Regions from separate parts of the Pectobacterium nicotianae genome, predicted to be linked through region 2. Evidence: predicted binding sites of a transcription regulator. Region 2 holds the regulator's gene; each other region holds the start of a gene.
The links. The regulator ArgR, encoded in region 2, controls arginine synthesis, uptake and breakdown. The targets are predictions, from matches to a motif close to ANTGAATAAAAATACANT.
Positions count from the first base shown of each region.

Region 1: argF (ornithine carbamoyltransferase) is a predicted target of ArgR. The motif match lies at 1,735-1,752, and genes of this name have one in related genera.
Region 3: argA (amino-acid N-acetyltransferase) is a predicted target of ArgR. The motif match lies at 2,298-2,315, and genes of this name have one in related genera.
Region 4: argC (N-acetyl-gamma-glutamyl-phosphate reductase) is a predicted target of ArgR. The motif match lies at 1,931-1,948, and genes of this name have one in related genera.

Region 1 is NZ_CP096821.1:4,408,137-4,412,453, reverse strand. It holds gene MYB54_RS19595 (NanQ anomerase/TabA/YiaL family protein) at 36-503, shown strand; gene argF (ornithine carbamoyltransferase) at 551-1,558, opposite strand; gene rraB (ribonuclease E inhibitor RraB) at 1,864-2,289, shown strand; gene MYB54_RS19580 (GNAT family N-acetyltransferase) at 2,399-2,902, opposite strand; gene MYB54_RS19575 (YjgN family protein) at 3,326-4,317, shown strand, end outside.
Region 2 is NZ_CP096821.1:4,198,969-4,203,285, forward strand. It holds gene MYB54_RS18645 (DNA-binding protein) at 1-211, opposite strand, end outside; gene MYB54_RS18650 (helix-turn-helix domain-containing protein) at 399-662, shown strand; gene mdh (malate dehydrogenase) at 732-1,670, opposite strand; gene argR (transcriptional regulator ArgR) at 2,140-2,610, shown strand; gene tsaD (tRNA (adenosine(37)-N6)-threonylcarbamoyltransferase complex transferase subunit TsaD) at 2,721-3,734, opposite strand; gene rpsU (30S ribosomal protein S21) at 3,962-4,177, shown strand.
Region 3 is NZ_CP096821.1:3,783,144-3,787,460, forward strand. It holds tRNA gene MYB54_RS16875 (tRNA-Met) at 143-219, shown strand; tRNA gene MYB54_RS16880 (tRNA-Met) at 277-353, shown strand; tRNA gene MYB54_RS16885 (tRNA-Met) at 410-486, shown strand; gene amiC (N-acetylmuramoyl-L-alanine amidase AmiC) at 649-1,893, opposite strand; gene argA (amino-acid N-acetyltransferase) at 2,330-3,673, shown strand; gene MYB54_RS16900 (L-talarate/galactarate dehydratase) at 3,757-4,317, opposite strand, start outside.
Region 4 is NZ_CP096821.1:4,646,195-4,650,511, reverse strand. It holds gene MYB54_RS20705 (GntR family transcriptional regulator) at 1-678, opposite strand, end outside; gene argE (acetylornithine deacetylase) at 733-1,884, opposite strand; gene argC (N-acetyl-gamma-glutamyl-phosphate reductase) at 2,087-3,091, shown strand; gene argB (acetylglutamate kinase) at 3,129-3,902, shown strand; gene argH (argininosuccinate lyase) at 3,964-4,317, shown strand, end outside.

The sequences.
Region 1 (4,317 bases), 210 kb from region 2:
AACAGAGTTTCATTTTTATATCAACGAGGGTTTTTATGATTACTGGCAACGTCCACCACCTTGAACTGGTTCCTTATCTGCCTGCCAAACTGCGCGAAGCGATTGAATACGTGAAGCAAAACATTACGGCAGACACGCCGCTGGGCAAGCATGATATCGAAGGCAACAGTGTGTTTGTGCTGATCTCCAACGATAGCACCGATCTGCTGGAAAAACGCCGCGCCGAGTATCACGCTAAATATCTGGACATTCAGATCGTGCTGTCTGGTGTGGAAGGGATGACGTTCAGTAACCTGCCTGCGGGCAAGCCGGACACCGACTGGCTGGCAGATAAAGACATTGCTTTCCTGCCTGCGGGCGAGCAGGAAAAACAGTTTGTGATGCAGGAAGGGGATTTTGTCGTCTTCTTCCCAGGCGAAGTGCATAAACCGCTGTGTGCCGTTGGTGAACCGGCACACGTACGCAAAGCCGTAGTGAAAATCGACGCGTCACTGGTGGTGTAAACCGCTGGAAAGCCTATCCCTCCCCGCGCTGGGGAGGGAAGTAAACCTTATTCCTGTACCAGCGTGGCGACCATCACCGCTTTGATGGTGTGCATGCGGTTTTCTGCCTGATCGAACACGATGCTGTGCGCGGATTCAAAGACCTCATCCGTGACTTCCATTCCACCGTGCAGACCATATTGCTCCGCCATTTGTTGGCCCATCGTCGTCTGATCGTCGTGGAACGCAGGCAGACAGTGCAGGAACTTCACCTGCGGATTACCCGTTGCGGCGATCATTGCCATGTTCACCTGATAGGGTTTCAGCAGCGCGATACGCTCTTTCCAGGTCTCTTTCGGTTCCCCCATAGAAACCCAGACATCGGTATAAATGAAATCTGCGCCCGCGACGCCCGCGGCGATATCTTCCGTCAGCGTAATGCTGCCACCGGTTTGTTCTGCCGCCGCCTGACACTCAGCCACCAGACCGTCATCCGGCCAGCAGGCTTTTGGCGCAACGAGGCGTAAATCCAGCCCGGTCAGCGCTGCCGCTTCCAGCATGGTGTTGCCCATGTTGTTGCGCGCATCGCCAACATAGACGAGCGTCATCTCTGACAGCGGTTTACCCGGCAAATGTTCCTGCATCGTCAGCAGATCCGCCAGCAACTGCGTAGGGTGGAATTCATTCGTCAGCCCGTTCCAGACCGGAACGCCCGCGTATTGCGCCAGCGTTTCGACAATTTGCTGGCCGTAGCCGCGATATTGAATGCCGTCGTACATTCTTCCCAGTACGCGCGCAGTATCCTTGATGGATTCTTTATGGCCGATTTGGCTGCCGCTTGGGCCGAGGTAGGTCACTTGCGCGCCCTGATCGTATGCAGCAACTTCGAAAGAGCAGCGAGTACGAGTCGAATCTTTTTCGAAGATGAGTGCGATGTTTTTACCTTGCAGGCGGCGGGCTTCTGTCCCGTTTTTTTTGTCGGCTTTCAGTTTCGTTGACAGGGCTAAAAGATTGGCAATTTCTGCGGGTGTAAAATCCATTAACCTTAAAAAGTGACGCTTATAGAACGGTTGCATGATGTACCTCTCCATGTGGCTCAACACTATCCCCGTCATACTTCAAGCTGCATGTGCGTTGGCTTCTCTTACTCACCCCAGTCACTTACTGATGTAAGCTCCTGAGGATTCGCGCGATTGCCGCCTTCCTGCAACTCGAATTATCTAGGGTATATCTATTGGATTAAAAGCTACTCATTGAATTAAAATTCACTTTATATGTGTAATTATTCAAATTCAAGTGGTGATATCAAACTTTGTGGTGGAGCAAGCCGCAGGGCTGTGGGACAATAAGTCATATTACGTCGTTTAATGAGGACTGAGGCATGGCAAACCGCGAATTACTGGAAGAGCAACGGGAAGAGACACGCCTGATCATTGAAGAACTGCTGGATGATGGCAGCGATCCTGACGCGCTCTATACCATTGAACACCATTTCTCTGCTGAGAAGTTTGAAGTGTTGGAAAAAGTCGCTGTAGAAGCCTTCAAGTTGGGTTATGAAGTGACGGATGCGGAAGAACTGGAAGTGGAAGATGGCGTGTTGCTGATGTGCTGCGATGCTATCAGTGAAGTTGCGCTGAAGGCGGAGATAATCGACGCGCAGGTAGAACAACTGCTGGCGCTGGCAGAACGCCACGGCGTGAATTACGACGGTTGGGGCACCTACTTCGAAGATCCAGATGGTGAAGGCGAAGAAGACGGGGATGATGAAGATTTTTATGATGAAGATGATGACGGCAAGCGCCACTAATTATTGAGTCATTAACTCGAAAGAATACGCCTCACTGAAAACGCCGCCGGAACCCCTGCGGCGTTTTTTATTCGGTATGACAGCGCGTGATTACTGCATCTTAAGCTGATTACAGTGCCTTCAACATCGTCACTTCACAGTCGGTGTGGCCCGTGTTACCCATTGAGTGGGGAATCAGCTCGAAGCCCAGTGACTCATACAGTCGGATCGCGCTGGTCAGGTGGCCGGTTGTTTCCAGATAGCAGCGGCGAAAGCCGTGCTGACGCGCAAAATCAAGCGCCTGTATCGCCAACTGACGTGCCAGCCCTTTTCCCCGCACGACGGGTAGGAAATACATTTTCTGTAATTCACACACATCTTCTTCACCTGCGACCAGCGGAGCAATGCCGCCACCGCCAACCACGCGGCCTTCATATTCAACCACCCAGTAGGCGCTTTTCGGCTGGCTATAGAGGGCAAACAGCGCGTCCAAATTAGGATCGGAAACGGTGTAGCCTTTATCAGCCGTCAAACCAAATTCAGCAGAAACCTGGCGGATGACCTGAGCGATAGCGGCATCGTCTCGCGCAGTGATTGGGCGTACCTGAAGATTGGCGGAGGTCGCGGTTGTCATAATACGTACTCTTGCTCTTACGGTTTACGAGGGGAATGATCCTGGCCGATTGTAATACCATTTCAGACCACATTGATGCAACGTCTATGCCCGTTCTTCCTGCTGTTCTTCGCGTGGTATCTGCGGTGATTTTTATGCCATATCCACACTAACGCGCCAGCATTTTCTACTGTTAAAGCCATAATATGACGCTCTGGAGCTTGAATTATCTAAGATATAAGTAAAATTTCCTGCAATCTCTTAAGATATAAATATTTAGGTCGCGCTATTCCTTACGATTTATAAGACTACTCAGTTGTTTAATTACTGTTAACTTTTATTGTTGTCGTTAACAAGACATGCTTAAATAAGCCGCTTTTTGTATGCCAATAACGTGTCTAATGAAACGTTTATGAGGCTTATTTCTTTTAGGATGAAAGGTCTATGACTATCAATACTTCAGAAAATAGCGCGCAGCATCGCGTGCAGTTTCATGGTAAGGCTGGGGAATATTTTGCAATTTGGCTGGTGAATGGATTATTAACAATAATCACCTTAGGTATTTATTCTGCCTGGGCGACAGTGCGCCGCCGCCGTTATTTTTACGGCAACACGGAAATTAACGGTGACCGTTTTGATTACCACGCACAGCCCATTCAGATCCTCAAAGGACGTTTGCTGGTTATAGCCGGTATTGTTCTGTTTTATATCGTATTAGCGATGTCACCGACGTTAGGAACTATTCTCGCATTGGCATTTGCGGCATTGATTCCGATTATCGTGATCCGCAACTGGCGTTATGACGCTATTATGTCGAGCTATCGTGGTATTCGCTTTAACTATCACTGCCAGACGGGGCGTGCGTATTGGGTGTTGCTGCTTTGTCCTATCCTGCTGCTGCTGGCGTTTTATGCTGTTTTAGCGGTTGCGATGTTCATTGGTATGCGGAGCGATAGCCCGATTATCATTACACTCATCGTGCTGGCGCTGGTGGTTCCTGGGTTTGCTGCGGTCAATGGCATCATGAAAATGATGCAGCTTGATTTCTATGTTAATAACATGTTCTTCGGCAAAACGGCGTTTAAAGCGGAGTTGACGAAAGCGGCATTTATTAAATTCGCCCTGATTAGCCTGCTGATTTTTGTTCCTTTCTTGATCGCCGCGCTGTCATTCATGGGGTCGTTCATTTTTACGCTGTATCAGATTATTATGATGGGCGCAGATTCGGACACCATTGCCATGATGCTGCTGAGCAACGTCTTCAATATGGTCATGATGTTCGTTGTGGCGCTGCTGGGTGTGCTGGTTTCCAGCAGTTATCTGGTGGTCGCACAGCGTAATTATCTGTTTAATCAGACGTCGCTGAATGGCGGTGTGAAATTGCACTCTTCCATGCAAACCATGTCTTACATGGGGCTGCTGATAACCAATAGCCT
Region 2 (4,317 bases):
AGTAGGCGGAAGGCTCGGTTTCGAGTAATAGGGATTTCTTTACCGTATCCGGCAAGCTGTGAATTGAGTACTCCACTCCTCTTCCCTGGACGCCTTTACGGCGACGCTTCTCCCATCCATCCTCGCGGGCGCGCTTATTTAATCCTTGTCTTGATTTCGGAAGGCCGCCGACTCCAACCAATTCGCTGGTAGCAAACCACTCTTTTCTCATTGCCTTTCATCCTGATAGTGCCATCCCTAACAAAAACGCGCTTATTTGGAAATTAATTGAGAATTTTAAGGAAAATTAATGCTATATTATTTCCAAATAATAATGTCATGTTAGTTCGGCATATAACTAACATCCGTTATTTATACCACTAATCGACAGTCGTCTTATAGCAAATAAGGGAAGGATTATGATTTTAAGGAAACAAGACTGGCATCCCGCTGATATCATTGCTGCACTGCGCAAGAAAAACACGACGCTGGCGGCGGTATCGCGAGCGGCCGGATTAAGCTCATCGACGTTAGCCAATGCGCTCTCACGCCCTTGGCCCAAGGGGGAATGGCTTATTGCCGATGCGCTGGGTATTCACCCCTCAGAGATTTGGCCCAGCCGGTACTACAACCCAGAAACCAATGAGCTTATCGACAGAAAAAGACTCATCCGTCCCGATTAAAAAAGAAAAGCCGGAGATATCAATCTCCGGCTTTTTATTCAACGTCACGTATTACAAGAATCTCAATGATTAATTCTTGATGAACGTCTCGCCTAGCTCAATATCCTGCTTCAGCGTATCCAGCATGCTGTTAAGCGCATTTTGCTCAAAAGCGCTTAGTGTGCCGATGTCTTTACGCTCGGCGACGCCGTCTTTGCCTAACAGAATCGGTTGAGCGAAGAAGCGAGCATATTTGCCATCACTTTCAACGTATGCACATTCCACCACACCGCTTTCGCCTTGCAGCGCACGAACCAGAGACAGACCAAAACGTGCCGCAGCCTGGCCCATCGACAACGTAGCCGATCCGCCACCGGCTTTGGCTTCAACAACCTCGGTGCCCGCATTCTGGATACGCTTGGTCAGATCGGCCACTTCCTGCTCGCTGAAGCTGATACCAGGAACCTGAGACAGCAGAGGCAGGATCGTCACACCAGAGTGTCCGCCGATAACAGGCACATTAATATCCTGCGGCTGTTTGCCTTTCAGCTCAGCAACGAATGTGTTGGAACGGATGATATCCAGCGTGGTGACGCCGAACAGTTTGTTTTTGTCGTATACGCCCGCTTTTTTCAGCACTTCGGCTGCAATGGCAACAGTCGTATTCACCGGGTTGGTGATGATACCGATACAGGCTTTCGGGCAAGTAACCGCAATTTGCTCAACCAGATTACGCACAATGCCAGCATTGACGTTGAACAGATCGGAACGATCCATACCAGGTTTACGTGCCACACCTGCGGAGATCAGCACGATATCTGCACCAACAAGCGCTGGTTTAGCATCTTCACCGCTATAGCCTTTGATCTTCACTGCTGTAGGAATGTGGCTCAGATCGACGGCAACACCCGGCGTTACTGGGGCGATATCGTAAAGGGATAGTTCTGAACCTGAAGGAAGCTGGGTTTTGAGGAGGAGTGCGAGTGCCTGACCGATACCACCTGCTGCTCCGAGAACTGCAACTTTCATCCTAAACTCCTTATTATCATAAAATAAAAAAGTGCCGTGAATTCATTTGGTTATAAACAGAATATAAAAATGGGGATACGAGCAACCTACTTATCTTTCTACAAATGACATGAGAGACAAAAAATACGCTATGTCTCTAATAATAAATCAAAAACAACCATTCGTTTGAAAGGTAAGTAAAGTTAATAAGCTATTGAGCTATAACGCGGTGTTCATTCACGTGCGATTAACCTGTGCGCTACATTACACCGATCGATGGCGTCCAAACAACATCATTCTGATAACATTTGATTTACTTTTATGTGACGCAGGACGCATTTTTCGGACTACCCGAGAGTCGATTTTTTTTGAAAACAGCGACTAACGCATATCTGATGAAAGGGACTGGAATTATACGCGACTTAATTGCATAAAAATTCACACAACTGCATAATAGGAAGATTAACCATAACAATTAATCCGGTGCAGAATGCGAAATTCGACAAAACAAGAAGACCTCGTTAAAGCGTTCAAAGCGCTGTTAAAGGAAGAGAAGTTCAGTTCTCAAAGTGAAATTGTTCAGGCATTGCAAGACGAAGGATTTGAAAATATCAATCAATCCAAAGTGTCACGCATGCTAACGAAATTTGGTGCCGTGCGCACGCGCAATGCCAAAATGGAGATGGTGTATTGTCTCCCCGCTGAACTTGGCGTTCCGACGACATCCAGCCCGCTGAAGAACCTTGTGCTGGACGTAGATTACAATGATGCCGTTGTCGTGATCCATACCAGCCCTGGAGCCGCACAGCTCATTGCTCGCCTGCTGGACTCACTTGGGAAGTCAGAAGGTATTCTCGGCACCATCGCAGGGGATGACACCATCTTTACCACCCCGGCAAGAGGCTTCAGCGTCAAACAGCTTTACGAAGCTATTCTGGTGCTATTCGAACAAGAGCTGTAACCCGCTCGTCCGCTGCCGCTTTTTGTCATTCGCTCTTTGCTAGGTATTTTTTACTACGTTTTTCGCTACGTGTAGACCCGCTACACGTAGCGACTATTGCGTTTAACGCCTCACACCGCAGGCAATTCAGCCAATGGCCAACGTGGCCGAACGGATACGCCCAGCGTCGGGCTCGCGCCATGAACCAGACGTACACTGCCCGCATAAGCAATCATCGCGCCGTTATCTGTGCAGAATTCGGGGCGTGCATAAAACACTTCACCACCGCGTTTCACCATCACTTCCCCTAAGCGCTGGCGCAGCGTCCGGTTTGCACTCACGCCCCCCGCCATGACCAGTCGTTTAAAGCCCGTCTCATCCAGCGCGCGACGACATTTTATCGCCAGCGTATCTACTACGGCATCTTCAAAGGCACGTGCAATATCGGCACGCGTTTGATCGTCATCGCCGTTGCTACGAATCGTATTAGCCGCAAACGTTTTTAGCCCGGAGAAGCTGAAATCCAGCCCCGGCCGATCGGTCATCGGGCGCGGAAACGTGAAGCGCTGGGAATCCCCCGCCTGCGCCATTTTCGACAGCATTGGACCGCCGGGATAATCTAATCCCAGCAATTTCGCCGTTTTATCAAACGCTTCACCCGCCGCGTCATCAATCGACTCGCCCAGCAGGCGATATTCACCAATACCCGTCACGCTGATAAGCTGCGTATGGCCACCAGAAACCAGCAGCGCTACGAAGGGAAACGCTGGCGGATTATCTTCCAACATCGGTGCCAGCAAATGCCCTTCCATGTGATGCACAGGAATCGCCGGCACACCCCACGCGAATGCCAATGACCTACCAATCGTCGCGCCCACCAATAGTGCGCCGACCAAACCTGGGCCAGCGGTGTAAGCCACGCCATCGATATCGTCAGCCTGTAGCCCAGCTTCGCGCAGCGCCGCCTGAATTAACGGAACCGTTTTACGCACGTGATCGCGTGAGGCGAGCTCAGGCACTACGCCGCCGTAATCAGCATGTAATTTGACCTGACTGTATAACTGATTAGCGAGCAAACCGGTCTCTGTGTCATAAATGGCCACGCCGGTTTCATCACAGGATGTTTCGATACCCAATACGCGCATTGCTGTTCCTACTTTGATGACGATACAAGCGCCCGTTGAATGCCGCTTGCTTCAAACTGTGGATAGTCTACCATAAGCGGCCTGATTTCTGCTCTGGCCGCGGTTGGGTGTTTTATGATCACCGCAATGCTTTACAAAGGCGTCACGTTTGCAGTAGAATTCCGCACCATTTTGAAAAGGCTGGCACAAGGCCAGCGGCAAACCGAATTTATTGAGGTGAGAGGCACATGCCGGTAATTAAAGTACGTGAAAACGAGCCGTTCGACGTAGCTCTGCGTCGCTTCAAACGTTCCTGTGAAAAAGCAGGCGTTCTGGCTGAAGTTCGTCGTCGTGAGTTTTATGAAAAACCAACGACCGAACGTAAGCGCGCTAAAGCTTCTGCAGTGAAACGTCACGCGAAGAAATTGGCTCGAGAAAACGCACGCCGCACTCGTCTGTATTAATTTTCAGGAGGGTTTCCCTCCAACGCGTGATTAATCCGCAGACTTAGCAGTTGCATACGTAAGGCCGTGCTTTCCGAAAGGAAGCGCGGCTTGTTGTCGTTTATAAGCTATATCCAATGTAACCATCTTACAGAAGGGTA
Region 3 (4,317 bases), 420 kb from region 2:
CCAGGAGTTCTGCTTATCGCCACGCAGCGGTCATAAAACAACCTATCAGGTGGTAAATCAATCACCTGACAACCCAATACCGCGCTTTTTATAGAAATAGGTTGCATCAATGCTCATGGAGAGTATAGTGCGCATCCACGGACGCGGGGTGGAGCAGCCTGGTAGCTCGTCGGGCTCATAACCCGAAGGTCGTCGGTTCAAATCCGGCCCCCGCAACCAATTGATGTGAGTCGTCCATCAAGAGATGTGAAAGCAGTAAAAATAAGTCAGTACGGACGCGGGGTGGAGCAGCCTGGTAGCTCGTCGGGCTCATAACCCGAAGGTCGTCGGTTCGAATCCGGCCCCCGCAACCAATTGATGTGAGTCGTCCATCAAGAAATGTGAAAGCAGTAAAATAAGTCATTACGGACGCGGGGTGGAGCAGCCTGGTAGCTCGTCGGGCTCATAACCCGAAGGTCGTCGGTTCGAATCCGGCCCCCGCAACCAATTAAGGTTCTTTAAATTAAGAACTGCGCGATAAAGCACCTTAATGGGTGCTTTTTTGTTTTCTACGTACTACCTATTTATACGTACCATGCCCCAGACATCATTCCTCTGAACCGCGCCAGTTAGGCGCGGTCATCGTGCGTTCTACATCGGCAACATCAACTACCGCTCAGCCTGACTGGCAAAGTAGGCTTTAATTCCTGCAAAAATGGATTCCGCAATTTGCTGCTGGAAATGGCTGGTACGTAGCTTGCGCTCTTCTTCCAGATTGCTGATAAATGCCGTCTCAACCAGAACAGAAGGAATATCCGGCGCTTTCAATACCGCAAACCCGGCCTGATCGACACTGTTTTTATGCAGACGATTCACCCTGCCCAACCGAGTCAGGATCTCTTTACCAAACTTCAGGCTGTCGCCAATCGTCACGGTCTGCACCAGATCGAACATGGTGTGATCCAGATAGCGATCGCCACTCATGCTCACGCCACCGATCAAATCCGATTCGTTCTGGGTCTCTGCCAGGAATCTGGCGGCAGTACTGGTTGCCCCTTTCTTCGAGAGGGCAAAAACCGACGATCCTCTTGCCGATCGATTAGTAAACGCATCCGCATGAATCGAAATGAACAGATCGGCACGCTGCTTACGCGCTTTCGCCACCCGTACGCGCAGCGGAATGAACACATCTTCATTACGCGTCATATAGGCTTTCATGTTGGATTCATTGTCGATCAGCTTACGCAAGCGGCGGGCAATTTGTAGCACGATATCTTTCTCGCGCGTTTTATTCTTGCCAATCGCACCGGGATCTTCACCGCCGTGACCGGGGTCGAGCATGATAATCAGCGGACGATCCCGTCCGGCTTTCCCGGCTTTCGGCGCTTCTGCTGGCAGCGTACGTTCCAGATCGCCTTTGTTGTAATCCTCCAGCAGCGCCAGCAGCGGATCGTCTTCGTTGTCGTAGCGCCCTGCCGAGGGATACAAATCCAGCACCAGTCGGTGCTTGAATTCAGCCACTGGCCCCAGCGTAAAGACTTTGGTCGTCGCCTGCTGCTTGAGCTCCAACACCAGGCGCACAGTGGTTTTATCAAACTGGCCGATGCGCGCTTCTTTAATCAGCGGGTCGCTATCTGACTTAAACTGGCTGGCGATCTCCTTCAGCACGCTGTTCAGATGAACATTTTCGATATCCACCACGATGCGTTCAGGATTACTCAGACTAAACTGTTTATATTTCAGCGGGTGATTAGATTCCAATGTGACGCGGGTGTAGGCGGAGGACGGCCAGACGCGCACGGCCACGACCTGCGTCGTCGCTGCTATTCCTACACCACTTACGCTTAACAGCCAGGTTGCTGCTGCGCTTTGTAATAGACGCCGTCGAGTCAGATGATGATTCGAATGAGACATGCCACTCCGATCTGATTGCTGTGCGCTATCCTGCATTGTTGTGTTGCGAATGCACGGGATAGGCCATTAAAAAATGAATAAAGGTAAAAATTGTCAAAAACTTTAACGAATCTGCTCCACGCTGTCATGCAAAAATCCTTTGCATGCCCGTCATACTTCAAGCCGCATGTGCGTTGGCAATACTCGGCTTATCTCTAAACCTCGCCCTGAAGGGCCGCCGCAAGCGGCGTTCAAATCGGCTAAGCCGATTTGTCCTTGCTCACCCCAGTCACTTACTTATGTAAGCTCCCGGGGACTCGCGCGGTTGCCGCCTTCACGCAACTCGAATTATTTAGGGCATGGTAGCAAGATGAAACAGAATCCTGACTTTTCTGGTTAATACTTCCTCTTGCCTTTTACGTCATAAAGAATAAAAATACAGAAATTACGAATAAAAATGCAAAGAGGGCTCGCAGTGAAGGAACGGAGTACAGAACTGGTTCAGGGCTTCCGCCATTCAGTTCCCTATATCAATGCCCACCGTGGCAAAACGTTTGTCATCATGTTAGGTGGCGAAGCCATTGAACATGCCAACTTCTCTAGCATCGTAAATGATATCGGGCTGCTACACAGTCTGGGGATCAAGCTGGTGGTCGTTTATGGTGCTCGCCCCCAGATCGATGCCAACCTGACAACGCATCACTACGAGCCTCTCTACCATAAAAATACCCGCATCACCGACAGCACCACGCTGGAACTGGTCAAGCAGGCGGCAGGAATGTTGCAGTTGGACATCACCGCCCGGCTGTCGATGAGCCTGAACAACACGCCGCTGCAAGGTGCCCACATTAATGTCGTCAGCGGTAACTTTATTATCGCGCAGCCGCTTGGCGTGGATGATGGTGTGGACTACTGCCATAGCGGCCGTATTCGCCGCATTGATGAAGAAGCCGTTCACCGCCAGCTGAATAGCGGTGCAATTGTGCTGCTCGGCCCGGTTGCGGTTTCAGTCACCGGTGAAAGTTTCAATTTAACCTCGGAAGAGGTCGCAACCCAGCTCGCTATTAAGCTGAAAGCGGAAAAGATGATCGGTTTCTGCTCCTCGCAGGGCGTAACCAATGAAGAAGGCAACATCATTTCCGAGCTGTTCCCTGACGATGCGCAGCAGCGTATTGATGCACTGGAACAGGCTGGTGATTACCATTCGGGTACGGTCCGGTTCCTGCGCGGCGCGGTCAAAGCCTGCCGCAGCGGCGTACGCCGTAGCCACCTGATCAGCTATCAGGACGACGGCGCGCTGCTGCAAGAACTGTTCTCACGCGACGGTATCGGTACGCAGATCGTGATGGAAAGCGCCGAGCAGGTTCGCCGTGCGACCATCAATGATATTGGCGGTATTCTGGAGCTGATTCGCCCGCTGGAAGAACAAGGCATTCTGGTCAGACGCTCACGCGAGCAGTTGGAAATGGAGATCGACAAATTCACCGTCGTGGTACGCGATAACCTGACTATCGCCTGCGCCGCACTTTATCCGTTCCCGGAAGAAAGCATCGGCGAAATGGCCTGCGTCGCGGTTCATCCGGATTACCGCAGCTCATCGCGCGGCGATATGCTGTTACTGCGCGTTGCCGCTCAGGCGCGTCAGCAGGGTCTGCAAAAGCTGTTCGTGCTGACGACGCACAGCATCCACTGGTTCCAGGAGCGCGGCTTTTTACCCGCCGAAGTGGAAATGCTGCCGAAGAAAAAGCAGGCGCTGTATAACTACCAGCGTCGCTCGAAGATTCTGGTGCTGGATCTCTGAGCTATTCCGCTCGATAACACTTCTCGTGGCCGATCGTAAAATCGGCCACGTTGTTTTCATTCTCTCACGACGTTTTCATCCGCTTATGGCTGTTTGCCAAACTCACAGCTCAGCGTTGTCCACTTCCTTGCCTGTTCACTCAGCGTAAATCCTAACCCCAGACGATCGGATACCCACATGCGCCCATCGCGCAGCTCTAGTTGCTCGTTGAAGAGCGGATTCAGCCACTCGAAGTGTTCCAGCCAGGGCTCAATCGGATAGGCCGCCGCCAGATGCAAGTGCACTTCCATCGCAAAATGCGGTGCCAGTTTACGGCCGTGCTTCGCGGCCAGGTCCATGATTTTCAGGAAAGGTGAAATCCCCCCCACGCGCGGTGCATCCGGCTGGACGAAATCACTGGCGTTACCGAGGATCAATTGTTCATGCTCGCGGAAGCTGGTCAACATCTCGCCAGTCGCAATCGGCGTATCCAGCGCCGCCGTCAGCGCCGCATGGCCTTCCACATCGTAGGCATCCAGCGGCTCTTCAATCCAGATCAGGTTAAAGGCTTCCATCTTTCTGCCCATCCGAATCGCCGTTTCACGATCCCACTGTTGATTGGCATCCACCATCAGCGGGAAGTCATCTCCCAGCGCTTCGCGCAC
Region 4 (4,317 bases), 450 kb from region 2:
GAAGGGGATAACGTAGGTACAGGCGTAGTTAATGTCGATGATATCGCTCGATTCGTACACGCGACCGCCCTGTAAAATACCGCGATTAAGAATATGCATCGCCGCCGTGCCTTTCTTGCAGCCCAGCAGCTCAGCCTGTGCTTTGGTGACGTTAACCGCCTGATAATGCGTCAGGTAGTGTGAAATCGCGTAGCCCTTGCTGAGCACATACTGCTGAATCGAGCTTTCAATAATCTTCTGGCTCATGTCTGGGAAATCCGCGGCAGGCATCTTCGATATCTCGATCTGCACCTTGCGGTTATCGACGTAGCGTAACCGGCTGAATTCCCATATGAACGTATTTTCGCTGATAGCAAAAACCTGTTGCTCTTCTCGCGTCGGTAGCCGCTTATGCAGGCTAAGCAGACGGAATGAAATCTGATTAAATTTCTTTTCGGTAATCGAGTTATACACCAGCGGATTGCTGCGTACGCCCTGATTAATGAAGTTACCCGAGCCCTGTACCATATGGATCGCGCCGATGCTGGCGAGCTTTTCCAGTGCCTGACGGATGGTAAAACGCGACACGCCGTATTCCTCCGCCAGTTGGCGTTCCGGCGGCAGCTTTTCCGGCAGCGGATCGGTGTGCTGATAGATTTTGCTCAGTAAATCCTGCGCGATGAAGTCTTTCTTTTTCATGAGCTGTCTCAAAATAGCCCTGCCAGCGTAGCTGACAAGGCCGCTTGCATCGGATCAGTGGTGACAGAAGTGATGAATCACCTGCGAGATCAGGTCACGCGTTGGTTTGATAAACTTGGTATCAATATATTCATCCGGCTGGTGCGCCTGCTCGATCGAGCCCGGCCCCAGAACCAGCGTCGGGCACAGCGTCTGAATAAACGGCGCTTCGGTGCAGTAGTTAACGATTTCCGTTTTCGTCCCCAGCAGCTTCTCTACGACTGACACTAGACGGTGATCGGGCGGGCACTCATAGCCAGGAATCGGAGGGTGCAGCTCGCTGATGGTCAACCGACCCGGCCAGCGCTGGCTGACAGGCTCAAGCGCTTCTGACAGCAGTCCATCCAAATCGTTAAGCGTAATGCCCGGCAGCGGACGGATATCCATATGCAGTTCACAGCAGCCGCAGATGCGGTTAGCGGCATCGCCGCCGTGAATGTGGCCGAGGTTCATGGTCGGGTGAGGAATGTGGAAAATCGGGTTGTGATAGCGTTCCTGTAGCGTGTTACGCAATACCAGCAGATGAGAAATGGCTTCGTGCATCAGTTCAATCGCGTTCACGCCACGCGAAGGATCGCTGGAGTGACCGGACTGCCCCTGAATGCGGATTGCGTTGGACATATGACCCTTGTGGGCGCGCACCGGTTGCAGAGACGTCGGTTCGCCGATGATGGCGCAGTCCGGGCGAATCTGCGTGGATTCGGAGAAATACTTGGCACCGGCCATGGTCGTCTCTTCATCTGCCGTTGCCAGCACATAGAGCGGTTTCGTTAGCTTAGTCGGATCGATATCGCGTAACGCATCCAGAATAAAGGCAAAGAAGCCTTTCATATCCGCCGTACCCAAGCCGTACAGCTTGTTGTCATGTTCGGTCAGCGTGAATGGGTCGCGCGTCCAGCGACCATCGTCGAACGGGACGGTGTCGGTGTGGCCTGCCAACAATAAGCCACCTTTTCCTTCACCAATCCGCGCCAGCATATTAAATTTATTGAGGGTGCCGGGGACCGGTTGGACTTCCACATGGAAGCCGAGATCGCCGAACCAGCCTGCCAGCAGGTTGATTAAGGTATGATTACTTTGATCGAGCGCGCTGTCGGTGGCACTGATGGACGGTGTGGCGATCAATGCCCGATATAGCTCAATAAAAGGGGGTAAATTCATCTTCACTGTTGACAGCCTCTGGTTAGGGTAGTATCAATATTCATGCATTTATTTTGAATAAAAATACAATAATGCTCGGCGAAAGGAAACCCAAAGGTACGGCGATGGCGATTCGTCACTTTCACTGAGTTTCGCGGGTGAACAGCGTACCGACGCTGGTGAGCCCTGTTACCTGTTCCATAGATAAGTAAGAAGGTATACGGATCCCATGCTGAATACGCTGATTGTTGGTGCAAGTGGTTATACCGGCGCTGAGCTTGCGCTCTACCTGAACCGTCACCCACAGATGAACATAACCGCTTTGATGGTTTCTGCGCAAAGTGTCGATGCAGGAAAATTGATTTCTGATTTACATCCGCAGCTCAAAGGCATCATTGATGTACCGGTAAAACCGCTGACCGATGCGGAAGAAGCGGCGAAAGGCGTGGATGTCGTTTTTCTGGCGACTGACCACAAAGTCAGCCACGATCTGGCCCCTGTTTTTCTGGCGGCAGGCTGCACCGTTTTTGATTTATCCGGCGCGTTTCGCGTACAGGATGCCGACTTTTATCGTCGCTACTATGGCTTTGAGCATCAGCACCCTGACTGGCTGGCAAAAGCGGTTTACGGGCTGGCCGAATGGCGTGCTGAAAGCGTAAAACACGCGCAGCTGATTGCGGTGCCGGGCTGTTATCCAACGGCAGCACAGCTGGCGCTGAAGCCGCTGCTGGACGCGCAATTGCTGAACCCGGCGCAATGGCCGGTGATTAATGCCGTGAGCGGCGTGAGCGGGGCAGGGCGTAAAGCGTCGATGACCAACAGCTTCTGCGAAGTCAGCTTTCAACCGTACGGTATTTTCAACCATCGTCATGAACCTGAAATTTCAACGCACCTCGGCACGCCAGTGATCTTCACGCCGCATTTGGGCAACTTCGCTCGCGGTATTCTGGAAACCATCACCTGCCGCCTGCAACCGGACGTCACCCAGCAGGATGTTGCCGAAGCCTATCACAACGCCTATCACGATAAGCCGTTGGTTCGCCTGTATGACAAGGGCGTTCCGGCGCTGAAATCCGTTGTCGGCCTGCCGTTCTGCGATATCGGTTTCTCCGTTGACGGTGAGCACCTCATCGTGGTGGCAACCGAAGATAACCTGCTGAAAGGCGCGGCGGCACAGGCTGTGCAATGCATGAACATTCGTTTTGGTTTCCCTGAAACCCAATCGTTAATTTAATGACTACTGGTCCCGACATTTCGAGGCGCGAAGCATAATGAATCCGTTAATTATCAAATTAGGTGGCGTTTTACTGGATAGCGAAGAAGCGCTGGAGCGTCTGTTCACCGCACTGGTGGCTTACCGTCAGGAGCATCAGCGTCCGCTGGTGATTGTGCACGGTGGCGGCTGTCTGGTGGACGAGTTGATGAAGAAGCTGGCGCTGCCAGTCGTGAAGAAAAACGGCCTGCGCGTCACGCCAGCCGATCAGATCGACATCATCACCGGTGCGCTGGCGGGTTCCGCCAACAAGACGCTGCTGTCATGGGCGAAGAAGCATGATATCAACGCAGTCGGCTTGTGCTTGGGCGATGGCGGCAGCACGACGGTTACGCAGCTCGATGAGTCTTTGGGCTTTGTGGGTAAAGCGGAAGCGGGATCGCCTGCGCTGCTGAACACGCTGCTGTCTGCGGGCTACCTGCCTGTCGTTAGCTCCATCGGTATTACGGCGCAGGGCGACCTGATGAACGTCAACGCTGACCAGGCGGCGACGGCACTGGCGCAAACGCTGGGTGCGGATTTAATCCTGCTGTCTGACGTGAGCGGCATTCTGGACGGTAAAGGTCAGCGTATTGCCGAAATGACGGCAGAGAAAGCCGAACAGCTGATTGCTCAGGGCATTATTACCGACGGCATGATTGTTAAGGTCAATGCTGCGCTGGATGCCGCGCGTGCGCTGGGGCGTCCGGTTGATATCGCCAGCTGGCGTCATGCCGAGCAACTACCTGCGCTGTTCAACGGCGTGGCGATTGGTACACGTATTCTGGCGTAAGTCGTTTCTGGGTATGGCATGATGCGATACCAACATGAATTAAATTCTGGGAGTAATCGTTATGGCTTTGTGGGGCGGTCGGTTTAGTCAGGCAGCAGATCAGCGTTTTAAACAATTTAATGACTCACTGCGGTTTGATTACCGTCTGGCGGAACAGGACATCGTTGGCTCGATCGGCTGGTCGAAAGCGCTGGTGACGGTCAATGTGCTCAGCGAGCAGGAGCAGCAGCAACTGGAACAGGCGCTGAATGCGTTGCTGGTTGAGGTACAGGCTGACCCTGAGATGATCCTGCAAAGCGACGCAGAAGACATTCACAGCTGGGTTGAACAGCGTCTGATTGAGAAAGTCGGCGATTTAGGTAAAAAACTGCATACCGGTCGTAGCCGTAACGATCAGGTCGCGACCGACCTGAAA